Regions from separate parts of the Paenibacillus sp. Y930 genome, predicted to be linked through region 2. Evidence: riboswitches for the same ligand, from Rfam matches in the RefSeq annotation. Region 2 holds a riboswitch; the other holds the start of a gene.
The links. A riboswitch is a leader RNA that binds a small molecule or an ion and turns the genes downstream of it on or off. The one in region 2 is predicted to bind cobalamin.

Region 1: linked by a shared signal. The riboswitch ahead of AC1TO5_RS14020 (S-layer homology domain-containing protein) and the one ahead of AC1TO5_RS00950 (ABC transporter substrate-binding protein) in region 2 are both predicted to bind cobalamin.

Annotation. Positions count from the first base shown of each region.
Region 1 is NZ_JBXCIX010000004.1:350,802-358,851, reverse strand. It holds gene AC1TO5_RS14025 (DUF4430 domain-containing protein) at 1-790, opposite strand, end outside; gene AC1TO5_RS14020 (S-layer homology domain-containing protein) at 860-4,852, opposite strand; cobalamin riboswitch at 4,993-5,187, opposite strand; gene AC1TO5_RS14015 (YecA family protein) at 5,238-6,395, opposite strand; gene AC1TO5_RS14010 (prenyltransferase/squalene oxidase repeat-containing protein) at 6,526-8,050, opposite strand, start outside.
Region 2 is NZ_JBXCIX010000001.1:179,380-187,429, reverse strand. It holds gene AC1TO5_RS00970 (AraC family transcriptional regulator) at 1-497, opposite strand, end outside; gene melA (alpha-galactosidase) at 697-1,995, shown strand; gene AC1TO5_RS00960 (phosphotransferase) at 2,220-3,278, shown strand; gene AC1TO5_RS00955 (hypothetical protein) at 3,359-3,871, opposite strand; cobalamin riboswitch at 4,079-4,287, shown strand; gene AC1TO5_RS00950 (ABC transporter substrate-binding protein) at 4,432-5,436, shown strand; gene AC1TO5_RS00945 (FecCD family ABC transporter permease) at 5,475-6,482, shown strand; gene AC1TO5_RS00940 (ABC transporter ATP-binding protein) at 6,479-7,246, shown strand; gene cobT (nicotinate-nucleotide--dimethylbenzimidazole phosphoribosyltransferase) at 7,268-8,050, shown strand, end outside.

The sequences.
Region 1 (8,050 bases), on a different contig from region 2:
ATTCGTATAGATTATTAATTCCTTCAATGTAGTTACTGTTGTAGATGGGTGTCATCTCGAATTCCATATGAATCTTATTTGCTTTCATCTCTCGCAGTAAAACATCGAACACCGATTCACCTTCATAGAAAACAACTTTTCGGGCTGCATATATGTTGCCATCCTTCGGAAGTACTTCAAGCTTATCCTCATTGAAAATATTAAGGTTATTAAGTATCGTTGCAGCTGACACAGATAATGTAACGGTTAGCTCTTTCTCCGTGTCAATGTCAACATCTTGCCATTCGACAGGCTTTGGTTTTCCAGCTGGAATAGGATCCGTTTCATACTTTTCTTTTTCCTTTTCCTGAGGTGCTACAGTAGCTTTTGGCGTAGCAACTGGTACTGTAGTTGGCTTAACCTTCGGAGTAGTAGTGGGTTTCACAGTTACTTCATCAGACTTCGCCTGTTGCTCAGTTTCTACTCCTTGCTTAGTTCCACTATCAACCGCATCTGTTAATTTTGGCTCTATGGAGCCAGTGTTCGCAATATTTTCACTCGCTATATCCTCTATCGCAATGGAGTCATCCAAATTTACAGTGTCATCGACTATTTCATCTTCTTCAATCATTTCAGAATCTTCACCTGTGATTGTCGATTCGAATTCTTCATTATTGGTAGCCAAGTTAGCAATATCTGTAGGAGGATCAATCGTAGTTATCGGTTTTTTCTGAAAATCTCCTCCCCAGAAAAATGCGGCAGCAAGAATACTAACGATTACAATCGCTGTTACCCATTTCTTTCTATTCATCTTAAAACCTCCACATGAAACAATGAAGCAAAGGCGCTTCATTGCGCCTCTGCTTATTGTGTAAATGTATTATTTTACATCGGTCATATCATAAAGTCTGTTCTTATCGGTAAGGTATCTTTCATAGGAAGATAGTGCATAGAAAGCTTGATCTGTCGCCATTAGATCAACCTCACCTGGCTTCGCACCGCCATTATCTGCTCCACCAGATTTCACATGATAGAATCCGCCATTAGATGCAGCGTAGCCCAATAGTGCGTCTACGACAGAATGACCATTTTTAACAAATCTTGGATCTTGATCAGGATTAATTCCAACACTAGTCAATGCTACGATCACTTGTGCAATACTTTCAGAGTTCAGTGCATTCCAACTTGTATAACCACCATCGGATTGTTGTGCTTGAGATAACCATGCAAGTCCACGGTCAACTGCAGCTTTCACTTTCACATCACTCTTGTAATATGGTGTCAAACCTTGAATAGCCATCGCAGTAATATCCGGGTCTGCACCCGTAGGTTTACTTCCAAGTGCCCAGCCTCCACCAGATACTTCCCTATCCAAAATAAATTGAATTAACAACTCTCTAGTTGTTTGCGTTTTGAGCTCTTCAACTACTGGAATTTCATAGTTGTTACTGTCCAAAGCAATAAGTGCAAAGATTGGACCATTAATCCCTTGCTTAATTACTGTTTCATAATCAGCAAGTGGCTTTCTCAAATCATAGCCAGCTACATCCTTAATATCTTTTCCAATCGCAGTAAGTGCTAGAATCACTCTGTCATATTCCGTGTATTTTACATTATGAAGTTTCCCAGCATTGTCTGTAAGTGTCTGTACCACATTTTCATAATAGTTAGCATAATAGGATGGATCAATTTGCTGACTAGAACGTGCTAAACCAAGCACAGTCCAATCGCCGCCAATGCTAGCAATAACAGGGTCGGTTACAGATGCCTGTAAGAACGAAGCTGTTTTTCTAAGCTGATTATTAATATTAGTAACTTCTAGCGATGCTTGATAAGCAGTAGTATCCTGCTTATATAAATAAGATCGGACAGCTACAACAGCTGCCATTTCTCTTGTCACTGCTGCTTGTGGATTAAAGCCTGTTGCGTCACCAACCATTAAACCTAAGGCAACTACCGCTTCAACATCTAGCTTAGCCCAAGCTGATACTTTATCAATATCTTTAATGGAACTTGTAGAGTCACCCTTAGTCAGTTCCAAAGCTCTAGCTATAATGACTGCCATTTCTTCACGAGTAATTGTTGCCTGCGGATTGAATTTATTGTTGTAGCCATTAATTAAACCATTTTTGTAAGCTACATTAATATAAGGATAGAACCAATCTCTACTTGCTACATCGGTAAATGTTATCGCTTGATCTACTTCAGTTTCGAGATTTAATAGTGATACTAATATTTTGGTGAATTCAGCTCTAGTTATCGATGATTGAGGATTAAACTTATCGTTACTACCTTGAATAAAACCTTGATTAGTTGCTTGCTGGATAGCATCAACTGCCCAAGCTGAAATTGACTTGTAATCACTGTAGAGTGCTTTAATTGAAGGCTTATTCGTTTGCTCCTGGTCAGTCTCAGAATTAGCAACATTACCATTATTCGTATTTGAATTGTTACCATTTGTTTGATTATTACCATCTCCAGAGGCTCCGCCTTCAGTAGAATTATCGTCTCCATCTTCGACAGAATCATCATCTCTATCACAAGTGGCATTATCGTCGTCCCACTCACATGGATCGACACCTAGATCATCACCCAAATTAGTCGTATATCGCCATTGTAGGGATTCTCCACCTTGAAGATTATATAGACTAGCGCCATAATTCGGATAGATCCCGTTGACATTGTACATCCAACCGCTGCCTGCGCCATGGTCAAATTCACCATCATCAGCAATAGATTGAATGTAGACGCTGTTGTATTTTTCTGTCCATTGATAGTTATAAGCAATAGACTTACTATCTAACACTCGTTTCAACACCGACCAAGCTGTATCACCAGTTTGCAGCTCGACAGTAATTGGACTAACAACATAACCTTTATCGATCGTTAATTTATCAACGGATAAAGTTACTGTAGCTGTAGTAACTCCACCGTTTCCTGGATTGCTGGAATTCCCTCCATCTCCTCCACCACCAGATTGATCAATGGTAGCAGTAGAGTAGGCAACGAACTGTGTAAAGTGATTCGTTTCGATAATTAAATCATTACCTTGATCATAAGCAAATTCTGATAAGCCACTTACTATCCCTTGAGCTTTTGTTGCAAATTTCGTAATAGGGTAAATAGAATTCTCTTGAATATAGGCAGCCTCTTGACCAGCCGCTCCAGCAAATGTCATTGTGACAACGTTGCTAAATTCTACTTTAGAAGAACTGCCCATCGTAACAAAATACGCGATATCTTCGAGTTTTTTATTTACTGCCATAATCGTACTAATCTGTTGACTTAGCGCATCAGCATCGAATGTAGCAGTCGTAAGAAGTTCAATTGAACCTGTATTATGACTTTTGACTTTTGTATCTTTAGGAATTGTAATAGATACATTCCCTTTTGTAGCCGTAATAGCTGGCAATGCTTCTTCAGGTGTAACATTGATACGAACAGGGTCAACTTTCTGACTATCTATTAGAATAGTAATCTCTTTATTGTTATCATCCGCTGTAATAGCAATTTCATAAGGCTTACCATCATCTGCGATCTTAATTTCAGGCGTATTACCTTCTGGAACTTTAATAGAACCATCATCTTCATCAGGTGTATCAGGTGTATCAGGAGCTTCCTCTTTTTCCAATACAACATCCGTCATATCATATAGCGCAGTCTTTCCTTCTAGGAAACGCTCGTAGGCAACTAAAGCATATGTTCCTTGATCTGTTGCCATCCCATTAACACCAGTAGTAAGTGTGTGCTTAAATCCTCCGCTAGGAATCGTGTATTCCACAAGTGCATCGACTGCTGATAATCCATTTTTAATGAAACGATCATCAGAATGTGGATTAATGCCAATTGCCGTTAACGCAACAATTACTTGTGCGGTGCTCTCTGCATTTTCTGCTCCCCAAGTCATATATCCACCAGTCACTAATTGAGCCGAAGAAAGCCAAATTACTGCACGATCTATTACTTCTCGAACTTCAGCATTGGTTTCATAGTATGGAGCTAGTGCTTGAATCGCCATCCCTGTAATATCAGGATCAGCTACTGCGCCACCTAATGCCCATCCACCAGCGGAAACTGAATCCTTATTAATCTCTTTACCCAAAATATATTCAATTAACATATCCTCAGTTGATTGGACAGCGACAGAGTCATTGATTGGGAAAGGATACTGATATGTATTCAATCCAATAAGTGCGAAGATTGGACCATTAATCCCTTGCTTAACAACATAACTATAGTCTGCAAGAGCATATGAAATATCATATCCGGCAACATCATATATATCTTTTCCTATAGATGTAAGACCAAGTATTAATCTGGTATGTTCTGTTCCTTTGACTTTATGTAGTAGTCCTTTGTTGGCAACCATTAGCTGTGCTACATTTTTCTCGATATTTTCATAATAAAGATCATAGTAACCTTCTGGCACATCATAATTGGCTCTAGCAAGTGAAAGGATTGACCATTCACCACCACCAGTACCGAACGTCGGATTAGTTACTGTGCGAAGAATATATGCTAGATTAAGTTCTAGTTGATTAGCAAGAAATATAGCATCTTCAAGTTCAGATTGAGCTAGATCTACACTCACTTGATCACTTTCCAAATCGTTAAGAACTATATTAGCCTGATCATATGCTTCAAGTACATAAGATTTCGATAAGAGCTTCGCTTGTATCGCACTATTATCGATTGCATCAATAGCCGCAGATAGACCCTCTGTATTAATTAATATAGCATCATTACTTACCTCAACTTGTCCGACCTCAATACTTTCACCAACACTTGCCAATGCTACAGATCCATTGGTCATAGATGTCGATAAAATCAAACTGACAATCAATAACCACGCTAACCATTTGTTTCTTCTCACTTCCAAAAACTCCTCTCAAGCTTCTCTAGTTGCATCCTAATCACAACAAAAAACCTCTTACCATGAGATAAGAGGTTTAAAATTGCGATAGGTTATCATTTGCACGCAAAAATAAACACCTTCCTATCCATCGTAGAAAAATTGGTGTGACACGATAGGCAGGTATTCTGGCTCAAGATTCATCATTTATGCCGCCTTCCCAGTTTCCCAGTGGCATTAAGCATAAACTCCTCTTTTACAGCGGCGGGACCGCGTGGGATTTTCACCCACTTCCCTTTTAACCAATAACGAATCCTTAAAGGATCAATATCGGCACCTATCGTTGGATATACAATTATTTGTTCATCATAGCTGATAACTAGCTATTTGTCATTGTTATATTGTATTACTTTCCACAGCATTTTTTATATTTCAAGCCACTACCACATGGGCAAGGATCATTTCTACCAATCTTATTGGAGGGACCTACCAGAGATAGTACAGGCGGTTTTGATTGTACCTCTTGCGAGAAACTCGCTAGCTCGGCCGGAGTAAATCCAACATTGGACCATAGCCTAGTATCATTATATAGTTCAATGACCAACGCCGTTACTTTTTGTATTTGCTTCCTGCCTTTGAATACTATATCTCTTCTCTCAATTTCGAACACAATTTCATTTAACGGTTCTTCCATTGAGCAAGCAAGCTGTACATCATCTGTAATATCCGTAGCTAGCATAACATTCACATGTAGCTCATCAACTAAGTACTGATAAAGTTGCTTATAGCTAGGAGTAATCTCGAAATACAAATCATCCGCGTACTTTAAGAAGCTCTCTTTGCTCGGCACATATCTAGGCTTATCCTGCACTAACTCAAGTAAGTCCTCATATTCATCCATATTGTCCTCTTCAAAATAAGTACAAATGAATTGACCACTGTACCAATCATAGCTTTGAGGTCTTTGTAAATAGTAATTAGCAATATTCTCAAACTCTTCCATCGTAATCACTTGTTCATTGTGTCCATTATATATATCAACGAGTTCCTGTAAACTAATTGTTCCATACAAATGAGCAGCTGCTAATGTATATTGTAAAACTAACTGCTTTAATTCACGATCTTTCATTAATTCATTCCAATTTAACTCATCATACAGAGCTTTAATCTCTTCAGGGATGACGTAGATAAGCTTCTCTTGATGATAGAATGAGTACAAGATACCTTGCATTTGAAGGAAGCGATACTTTCCAGGTATAATCTCTACCGTCAATTGTTCAGGATTGTGGTACACAGCTTGCCAAAACTCAAGCTCTTGATCCGTCGATAACATTAGACTTTCTGTTAAATACTCAACACTTGCAAGATGTTGCGTTAATGCGGACGCTAAATTTTCTTTATTCAATTTAGAGTAACCTACAAGTTTTACTTTCTTCGCAAATTGTATTAACTCGTCTTTTTTAACTTCTGTTAACAGCTCAGCTAGCTTGTACTTAGCTTCACTATGGATCGCATATTCTATATTCAATGCGTGATATAATGCCGCTTCAGATGATTCCTTCATATTCAACCCTCAATCTATTCGAATTATTTCTGTACTATTAAGTTAGTATATTACATTATAGCATTAGAGCAACTAGAGAACTAACTTCGAAAGGAAATTATATTACCCTGCCGAAGTTAGATTTTCTATGTTACGACATATCAATAACAAGTTTATGTTTAAATGGCGTCACCAAATTAATAATGACCTTTTTCGATAATCCTGATGGTATTGCATTGCGTAACTGAACCTGGAGATGATCTTTAGCTCCACCAGACATGACAAATGTATTGCCATCAGTTCCTGCAACTTGCAATGGTTCCCCACTCCAATACCAAACATGCGGTTCAGTAGCCTCAAGTCCTTCACCAGAAATTACGGTGTCTGGTGAGAATAATAAGGCTACTTGCGTAATCACATCGGGACGGTCATCACTTTCAATCGTTACAATCCATTGTTTCTCATGATGATCTACTTTCACATCAATCCGTTGTTCTTGTACATGCGTTAATGGACGATGCTGATGTGGTAGCAGATACCACGGACTAATGTCTTCTTGAGCAGAAGACGGTAATATATCTTTACGAATCGGTCCATAATATCCCTTCTTAAATCCACCACGTAAAGCAAAGCCAGTTTCGGTTTCTGTTAATTGTTCCATCGTAGTAATTCCTGGGCTAAATGTGCTTGCAATACTTACTGCTAGTAATTTGGCTGCTCCTTTTCTTACGGATAAGCAAGAAGGCGTTCTCGTCATTAACAAAACCGTTTCGTTGCCATCCTTATAACGAACAATTGGAGATCCAAAGGATGTATGCATACTACTATGTTCAATTAAACCATGATGACCAACCGTTTTCATCTGCTCTAAATGCTCTTCAATCGGATAGTTAAAATTAATTTTCTTCGTGTAACCATCAGGTAGTGGAACTCGTGATATATTGTCAAGATTCGGATAATTCATGACCATTGAACCAAGCAACACATGGTTATTGATTGAGCCCATATGACTCAAATTCTGACCTGCGAGATCAAGCATCGTTGCAAACAACGAATGTTGATCTTGTGCTGCCATCCATTGATAACATAGAAAATATTCACAAATGGAATGACGTGCTCCCCAGTCCTGACGACCAGAATAATCGGTAATTACTTCTCCATCCTCATAAATAAGGTAAGCCATCATTTCCAGATTACGTCTAACTGAATCTAGTAACTCTGGTCGCTCCAACCACTGTGAAGCAAAGATTAATGAAATATTCGTAACCGCATTGTATATTCCGTTACTGCGCTCGCTCCATTCACCATCTAATGTACAATCTAATCCCTCATCCAACCACTCTTCTATCCGTGCAACTAAAGCCTCATCCTTGAAATAATAATATAACCATGATAACGCTGCTGTAATGACCCATCGATGATTAGGCGTATGTCCACCACCTGTCAGCATCGCTGGAATCGAACGAAGTAGAAACAATCTCGATTTTTCAGCCAACTCCCCCCCTTGTTCAGAGGAATCCTTCAATAAAATGCTATAAACTTGAGCCATCCCATTTACCATAAACGCAGTATCCGGAGGAGAATTATAATTCGTGCTACCAAGTGAAATCGTACCATCCTCATGTTGGCGGCGATTAATAAAATCAAGTGCTTTATATAAAGCTACACGCACCGTA
Region 2 (8,050 bases):
AGTTGGAAAGGTGCATTGGCCTGGCAATACTTAGCCAATAACAATTGGAAATAACCACTAGCTTCAAGCGAAGAATAGTTTTCATTAGAAGCGAGCAGTGAAATAATGCGTTCAAAGAACGGAAAGATTTCCTCAGTAGCTAAAGCTTGAACGACAGGATAATTAATTGAGATGCGACTACGCTGCAAAATGTATTTGAAGCGGTTACCTTTGAATCCAATCCAGCAATATTTCCATGGTTCATGTTTATGAGCGGTATATTGCACAGACTCCCCTGGAAAAATAAAAAAACTATCGCCACTAGATAAAGAGTAGGTATTTCCTCCAACCTTCAACTCACCTTTACCCGCTATAACATAATGGACTATATAGTACGGATGAATTAATGGACCCATATTGTGCAAGGCATTCGTCTGAGCTTGTCCAGCAAAAAGTATATCGTCAATCTGAGGATCGAAGCTTGTATGAATTCCAAATAACTCGATCGTTTCACTCATCGATAGCACCCCACATTTGTATTGTTATCTCCTTACGAGATTCAGACTCTAATATATTTGATGAAAAATAAAAAAACTACAAATGTCCATATAACGATTCGAAAAATCTATATGCGTTATTACAATTAATAGATATATTATAAAGGAAGAATGCTTATAACAACAGCTAATTTACAATTTGAAAGGTAGGTAATTATCCATGTCTAAAATTACTTTTCTCGGTGCGGGAAGCACAATATTTGCAAGAAATGTACTAGGTGATGTCATGTTAACTCCTGCATTACAAGGCTTTGAATTGGCGTTATTCGATATTGATCCAACTCGTTTGAAAGAATCCGAAATTATATTGAAAAACATCTGTGAAACGGCAGGTAGTTCATGCCGCATTGTAGCGTATTCTAATCGTAAAGAAGCATTGAAGGGTGCATCTTATATTGTTAATGCGATTCAAGTAGGCGGCTACGACCCATGTACAATTACAGACTTTGAAATTCCGAAGAAATATGGTCTTCGTCAAACGATTGCGGATACGATTGGCATCGGCGGCTTGTTCAGAAATCTGCGTACCATTCCAGTGATGATGGATTTTGCAAGAGATATTAATGAGGTTTGTCCAGATGCATTGTTCTTAAACTATACTAATCCAATGGCAGTATTAACGAATGTGATGACTACACAAGGCGGAGTTAACACAGTAGGTCTTTGCCATAGTGTACAAGTATGTGTACAAGATTTGCTGAAGCATTTGGAAATAGACAATAGCGGCATTAAATCTAAAATAGCTGGAATTAATCATATGGCGTGGCTGCTAGAAATAACGAAGGATGGTCAAGATATTTATCCGGAAATAAAGCGACTTGCTAGATTGAAACAAGAAGAAAAACATCATGATATGGTACGTTATGAACTGATGGACAAGTTTGGTTACTACATTACGGAATCAAGTGAACATAATGCTGAATATCATCCTTACTTTATTAAGTCGCAATACCCTGAGCTAATTGAGCGCTTCAATATTCCATTGGATGAATATCCTCGACGTTGCATCGGTCAGATTAATGAGTGGAAGCAGAAGCGGGATGAGATTATGAATGATGCTCATCTAGAACATTCTCGCACACATGAATACGGATCCTATATTATGGAAGCAATTGAGACGAATATTCCTATCAAAATTGGTGGAAACGTCATGAACACGGGGCTAATTACGAATTTACCGAGAGAAGCTTGTGTAGAAGTACCATGTCTAGTTGATGCGAATGGCGTTCAACCAACATTTATTGGTGATCTTCCTCCACAGCTTGCTGCATTGAACCGTACGAATATTAACACACAATTATTAACGATTGAAGCAGCGATTACTGGCAAGAGGGAACATATTTATCACGCAGCTTTACTTGATCCTCATACGTCTGCGGAATTGTCGATGGATCATATTGTTGCGCTATGTGATGATTTGATCGAAGCACATGGTAGCTGGTTACCGACGTATAAGTAAGTTTGAATTTGAAGTTCAGTTAATATACACAACAAACTCTTTGGAGTAGATTAATATAGCAAATTGAAGACACCTCTAAATATACGATTAGCATATCGCTTCGTATTACTTGGAGGTGTCTTTACCTGTGTGCAATAAGTTTGAATCTATATAGAGCAGAATGTTATTCTATAAACAGAAATGTACAATCTACGAGACCAATTATAAAAAGGGGATGAATGACGATGGAGCTGAATTTCAATGAGAATCAGATCAAGCTATGGGTCGCAAGAAACGTTCAATCATTAGGATTAGACGGCTCAAAGTTTGATGTTCGTTATATTTATAATCCAGGCGGTTTTGTTAATCAGTCCTACCGTGTATCTGATGGCGAAACAACTATACATATTAAACTAGCACGAACTGAAAAAGCCTACCGTCTCAAGCAGTGGGCATCAATAAGCGAGCATTTGTCTACACAATATAAGGCTCCTAGATTGATAGGAGAGATAACAGAGGAAATAATAGAGGGCTACACTTATGGTTTAGTGTTTCAATTTATTGAAGGGAAATCATTAAGTTCCATTTCTAATTCAAAACCAATCGTTGAGAATGTATTGCATTCACTACATCAATTACATATAGATAAACAGATTCAACAAATGATTCGAACCGATGAGCAAAACAATGTACAAGAGTTTGAGCAAAACGATATACAAGACGTTGTAGAAGACAATGTGCAAGTCTACTCTTATGCAGATGCATTCACAGAGGAATATATCACTCGATTCCAAGAAGATCTAGATATCATTAGATCTCAGCAACATTTGCTTGATTTCGTGACATCAGATTCAATCACTTGGTTCGAGAATGAAGTAGAAGCATTAGAACAACTAGTACGTTCTGCACCTTCATTTCAGCATAAAGCTTCAGATATCGTTCATAACGATATTAATTGGGAGAATGTATTAGTAGACAATAATAATAATTGTTGGATTATTGATTGGGATGACTTAACGGTAAGCGGTGATGCTGCAATGGATTATTCCGTCCTATTATGGCCGAAATATAATAAGAAAGAGTGGTCATATTGGAGCGAATTAGTTTTAACGTTGGCAGGTAGCGAACTTTGCGAAAGGTTACAATACTATTTCCGTGCAAAACTATTGGATGATGTCATTGATGTACTTGCTGACTACATTGAAGTAGAGGAAATACCTGAACTGAAAGAAATAACTCAAAAGCGGGCTAAAGAGATTCATCTGCGTGCCTACTCAGAGTATATGAGCCTTTACGCGGGATAACCACTATGTGAGCTTCATCTGATACGAGCAAGGATTACTGGACATCGAATATGAAAGCTAATAATCATTGAAAGTACGGTTTAAGATACATCGAATGTGAAAGCTAATTGTATCGCTTCGTCTTGGGGTTGATCATCATACGTAACTGTTGCTGTAGCCACCCAAAGTCCAGACATCACAGGAATTCCTTCGCCGTGGTAGATACCGTGCTCATCAGGTGTCATCGTAAATTGGATCGTACCACAATCCATCGTCAACATATTAAGATTAACCGTAACTTTAGTATGTGATGGCAGCGAATTATCGGTATTTAGTTGATCCAATCTGTTTAGATCTGCTTCTGAATCCGAATTTGTACCTACATTTGAACCTGGCAGTAGCTGTAATGTGAACGGACTATTAGTGAGAGCAACAGCGTTATCATGATCTATTTCAAATTGTAATGTCCCAATTGATGTTGCACTGGTTGCGGTTAGTTTCAGGAGTGATTGATCTCGTACAGTAGTCCCTTGTGCCACAATATAGCTATACCCTACACCGAATAATAGTACGAGTATGAGCAAGGTGAATAGTCTGGTTTTCCATTTGGTCACAAGATTTCCTCCCATAATTTGCGTTTTTTCTTTTATATCATCTATGGAGATGAACAGCGGCGTAGGCAGTACTAATTTATAATTCGTTCGTTACATAACTCTTGTTGAGACAATATTGTAACTAATATGTTATATGTAGAGATGCTTGCTCTTTATGCATAGGTGACATCATATAGTAATATCGTGTATAGTAAGACAGTAAACTAATTGAATAGCGTGTACTTAGGTTCTATTCTGCATATCGCATGATAGATGAAAAGGGAAGCTGGTGAAATTCCAGCGCGGACCCGCCACTGTAAGAATGGATATACGTTGTATATCAAAGTAATATTAAATGTCACTGGATAACAATAATCTGGGAAGACAATATTACAATTCATTCAAGTCAGGAGACCTGCCTAAGGAAATACAAGCATATTCCTACGTGGACTTAGGAGGTGTTGGATAAACTTAAACTTTATGAACTTATCGTTTAAGTAACGGCGTCTCCAACATCGGAGGACGCTTTATTGTGTTGCACATGTATATGAAATTAAATAAAGAAAAAGGGGATTGGAACAATGCTATCGAATTTCAAGAAAGCTATACAAGGTAATAAGGTTTTACTAATTATGATGCTAGCTATGATGTTGGCACTTACTGCATGTGGCGGTAATAATGGAGTAAACGGTAACAATCAGAATCAAGGAGCTACGAATCAAAATCAAACTATCGTTGAAGATACAACGGGTACTGGGGCTTCTGCATCTGTCTATCCGATGACAGTGACTGATGCAAGCAATACAGAAGTAACGCTTACAGAAAGTCCTAAAGCAATCGTGTCAATCGTACCAAGTGAAACAGAAATTTTATTTGCAATCGGTTTGGGTAATAAAGTTGTAGGTGTGGATGGGTATAGTAATTATCCAGAAGAAACAGCTGAGATTGAAAAAGTAGGAGATTCCACTACTAATATAGAAGCAGTAATGGCGCTGGAACCAGATATCGTGATCGCTTCATCTAGTATGAATAGTGAAGCGATCACGAAGTTACGCGAGCTAGGTATTGTCGTGTACGCATCCGATCCATTAACTTACGATGAAGTAATTGCTCATACGAATGAACTAGGAGTATTATTAGATGCACAGGCTCAAGCTGGTGAAGTTGCAGCTGAGATGAATAAGGTGAAAGACGACATTGTGGCGAAAGTAGCGAATGTTGATGCTCGTAAAGTTTACTTAGAGTTTGACGTTGGATACACTGTTGGTTCTGGCACATTTTTAGATGATCTTGTAACGATTGCAGGTGGTATTAATGTAGCTAATAGCCAACCAAGTTGGTATGAGGTTAATGCTGAGGCGGTTATTATTGAAAATCCAGCAGTTATTATTTATCCTGATTTTGGAGAGGAGCAAAGCTCTATTCTAGCAAGTATTCAGGCGCGCCCAGGTTGGGATGCGATTGATGCTGTGAAAAATAATGAAGTGGTTAAAGTTACTAATGATCCGCTAGTTCGTGTAGGTCCGCGCCTAGCGCAAGGATTATCTGAAATTGCAGCTGCCATTCATCCCGAGCTATTTCAATAAATATGAATAAAAAACTAATTGGATATGGAGGAGCAGCAATGCTCCTTCTTTTAATAACGATCATTACAGCGATATCCCTCGGCTCATCAGGCATCACATTAGCTGATGTGTGGGGGATATTGTGGCATTCACTGCCTTTTAATGATGATGCTCAAGCTTACTATTCGAAAGGTGAAATAGCAATCGTAACGCAAGTTAGGCTTTCCCGTGTACTACTTGCAGCTTTAGTAGGAGCTTGCTTAGCATTAGCGGGCGTTGGTTTCCAAGGTGTACTTCGTAACCCATTAGCTGATCCCTATACATTAGGTGTTGCTTCCGGAAGTTCTGTAGGTGCAGCATTTATTATATTAATGGGTTATCAGATGCTACTAGGTCTATGGACGATCCCACTGATTGCTTTTTGCACAGGGATTGTCACATTGTTCGGAGTCATTGCATTAGCCAAATCTCAAGGATCGATGCAAATTCAGACACTTGTGCTTGCTGGAGTTATTATTCAATCTTTTCTAGGTTCATTTGTATCATTAATGGTATCGATGTCAAACGGCGTCGTGAATGAAATATTGTTCTGGATTATGGGTTCAATTTCTATGAAAAGTTGGGAACATGTCTATATGCTCTTCCCATTTTTAATTATTGCAGTGCCGATTCTTATGTACTTTGGTCAAATATTGAATTTACTAGCACTTGGCGAACGCGAAGCTGCTTATATGGGCGTCAATGTTGAGCGTAGTAAAATTATCGTACTTATTGTTTGCACATTGTTAACAGCTGCGGCTGTATCTGTGTCTGGCGTCATAGGTTTTGTTGGACTTGTTGTGCCTCATCTCATAAGATTGATAGTAGGTCCAGATTATCGTATTCTTATCCCATTATCAGCTATCGGCGGTGGAATCTATATGATCATGGCAGATACGATCGCTAGATTAGCGCTAAGTCCGAAGGAATTGCCACTGGGTGTTATTACGGCATTAATTGGCGCCCCAATCTTCGCTTACTTACTAACAAAGAAAAACCGTAAGGAAGGCGGTGTTCAATCCTTATGATTGAAGCACAGTCATTAAGCTATCGGTATGACTCGATTGATATTTTTCGGGATTTGAACTTTTCCTTCGAAATGAATCGCTTTTATGGCATTATTGGTCCTAATGGAGCGGGTAAATCAACATTACTTCAACTGCTAGCTGGAGTAAGAAAGCCAACAAGCGGTTCTGTACTGTTTCAAGAGCAACCTATTCATCGTCTCCCACGTAAAATGATAGCTCAGAAGGTTGCTGTGTTACAACAAGGGGGTCTGCCGCCGCTTGGTTTTAGGGTGCGTGAAGTCATTGAGATGGGGCGATTTCCTTATCAGAGTTGGCTCGGTGGTGAAAAGACTAATATAGATGGTATTATTAATGAAGCGATACAATTAACGGGGTTAACTAATCTAGTTCATCGTAAATTAGATCAATTAAGCGGTGGTGAACGTCAGCGAGTCGCTTTAGCCAAATTAATTGTACAGCAACCGGAAATTATTTTATTAGATGAGCCAACAACGTATCTAGATATTGGCTATCAGCAAATTATTATGGATGTAGTGAAAAGCTGGCAGCAACAAAAACAATTGTTAGTTATCGCCGTTATGCATGATCTGAATGTATCTGCATTGTACTGCGATCAATTACTAGCTTTGCATAATGGGCAAATCATCGCTTCAGGGACACCGGAGCAAGTACTTACTGCAGATAGAATGAAAGAAATGTATAATGCATCTACTGTTATCATTCAACATCCAGTCAACCAATCACCACAGTTATTGTTATCGTAAACTAAAGGAGAATGATTATTTATGGAAAAGTGGACAGAACAACAATTACAACAATACATTTCGCGTATTCAGTTACCTGAAGAACAATTTGCTCAGCAAGCAAGAGAACATTCTGATCAATTAACGAAACCTCCTGGAAGTCTAGGAAAGCTTGAAGTTATTACGGCACAATTAGCGGCTATAACTGGAAAACTATGGCCAGATCTTAGTAAACGCACGGTCATCATTATGGCTGGTGATCATGGCGTATGCGACGAAGGAATTAGTGCATTTCCACAATCGGTAACCCCGCAAATGGTTCTTAATTTCTTAAGTGGTGGAGCTGCCGTTAATGTACTGGCAAGAGGCGCTCATGCTGATGTTGTCTGTGTAGATATTGGCGTAGCAGCTGATCTTGAACATCCTCAATTACGTTCTCACAAAATTAGGTACGGCACAGCAAACATGGCAATAGGTGCAGCGATGTCGCGTGAGGAAGCAATTCAAGCTATTCAAGTAGGAATCGAAGTAGTAGAAGAGCAATATGGACAAGGTGTCCGCATGTTTGCTACTGGTGAGATGGGAATTGGTAATACGACGGCAAGTGCTGCGATTGTAAGTGTATTAGCTAAGTTAGATGCAACTGCAGCAGCAGGTAGAGGGACAGGTATTAATGATGCGATGCTTCAGCAAAAAATTAATATTATTGAACGTTCAATCGTAGTGAATGCACCTAATGAGGATGATCCGCTTGATGTATTAGCTAAAATTGGTGGTCTAGAAATTGCAGGACTAGTTGGTGTAATGATCGGAGCAGCTAGAAAT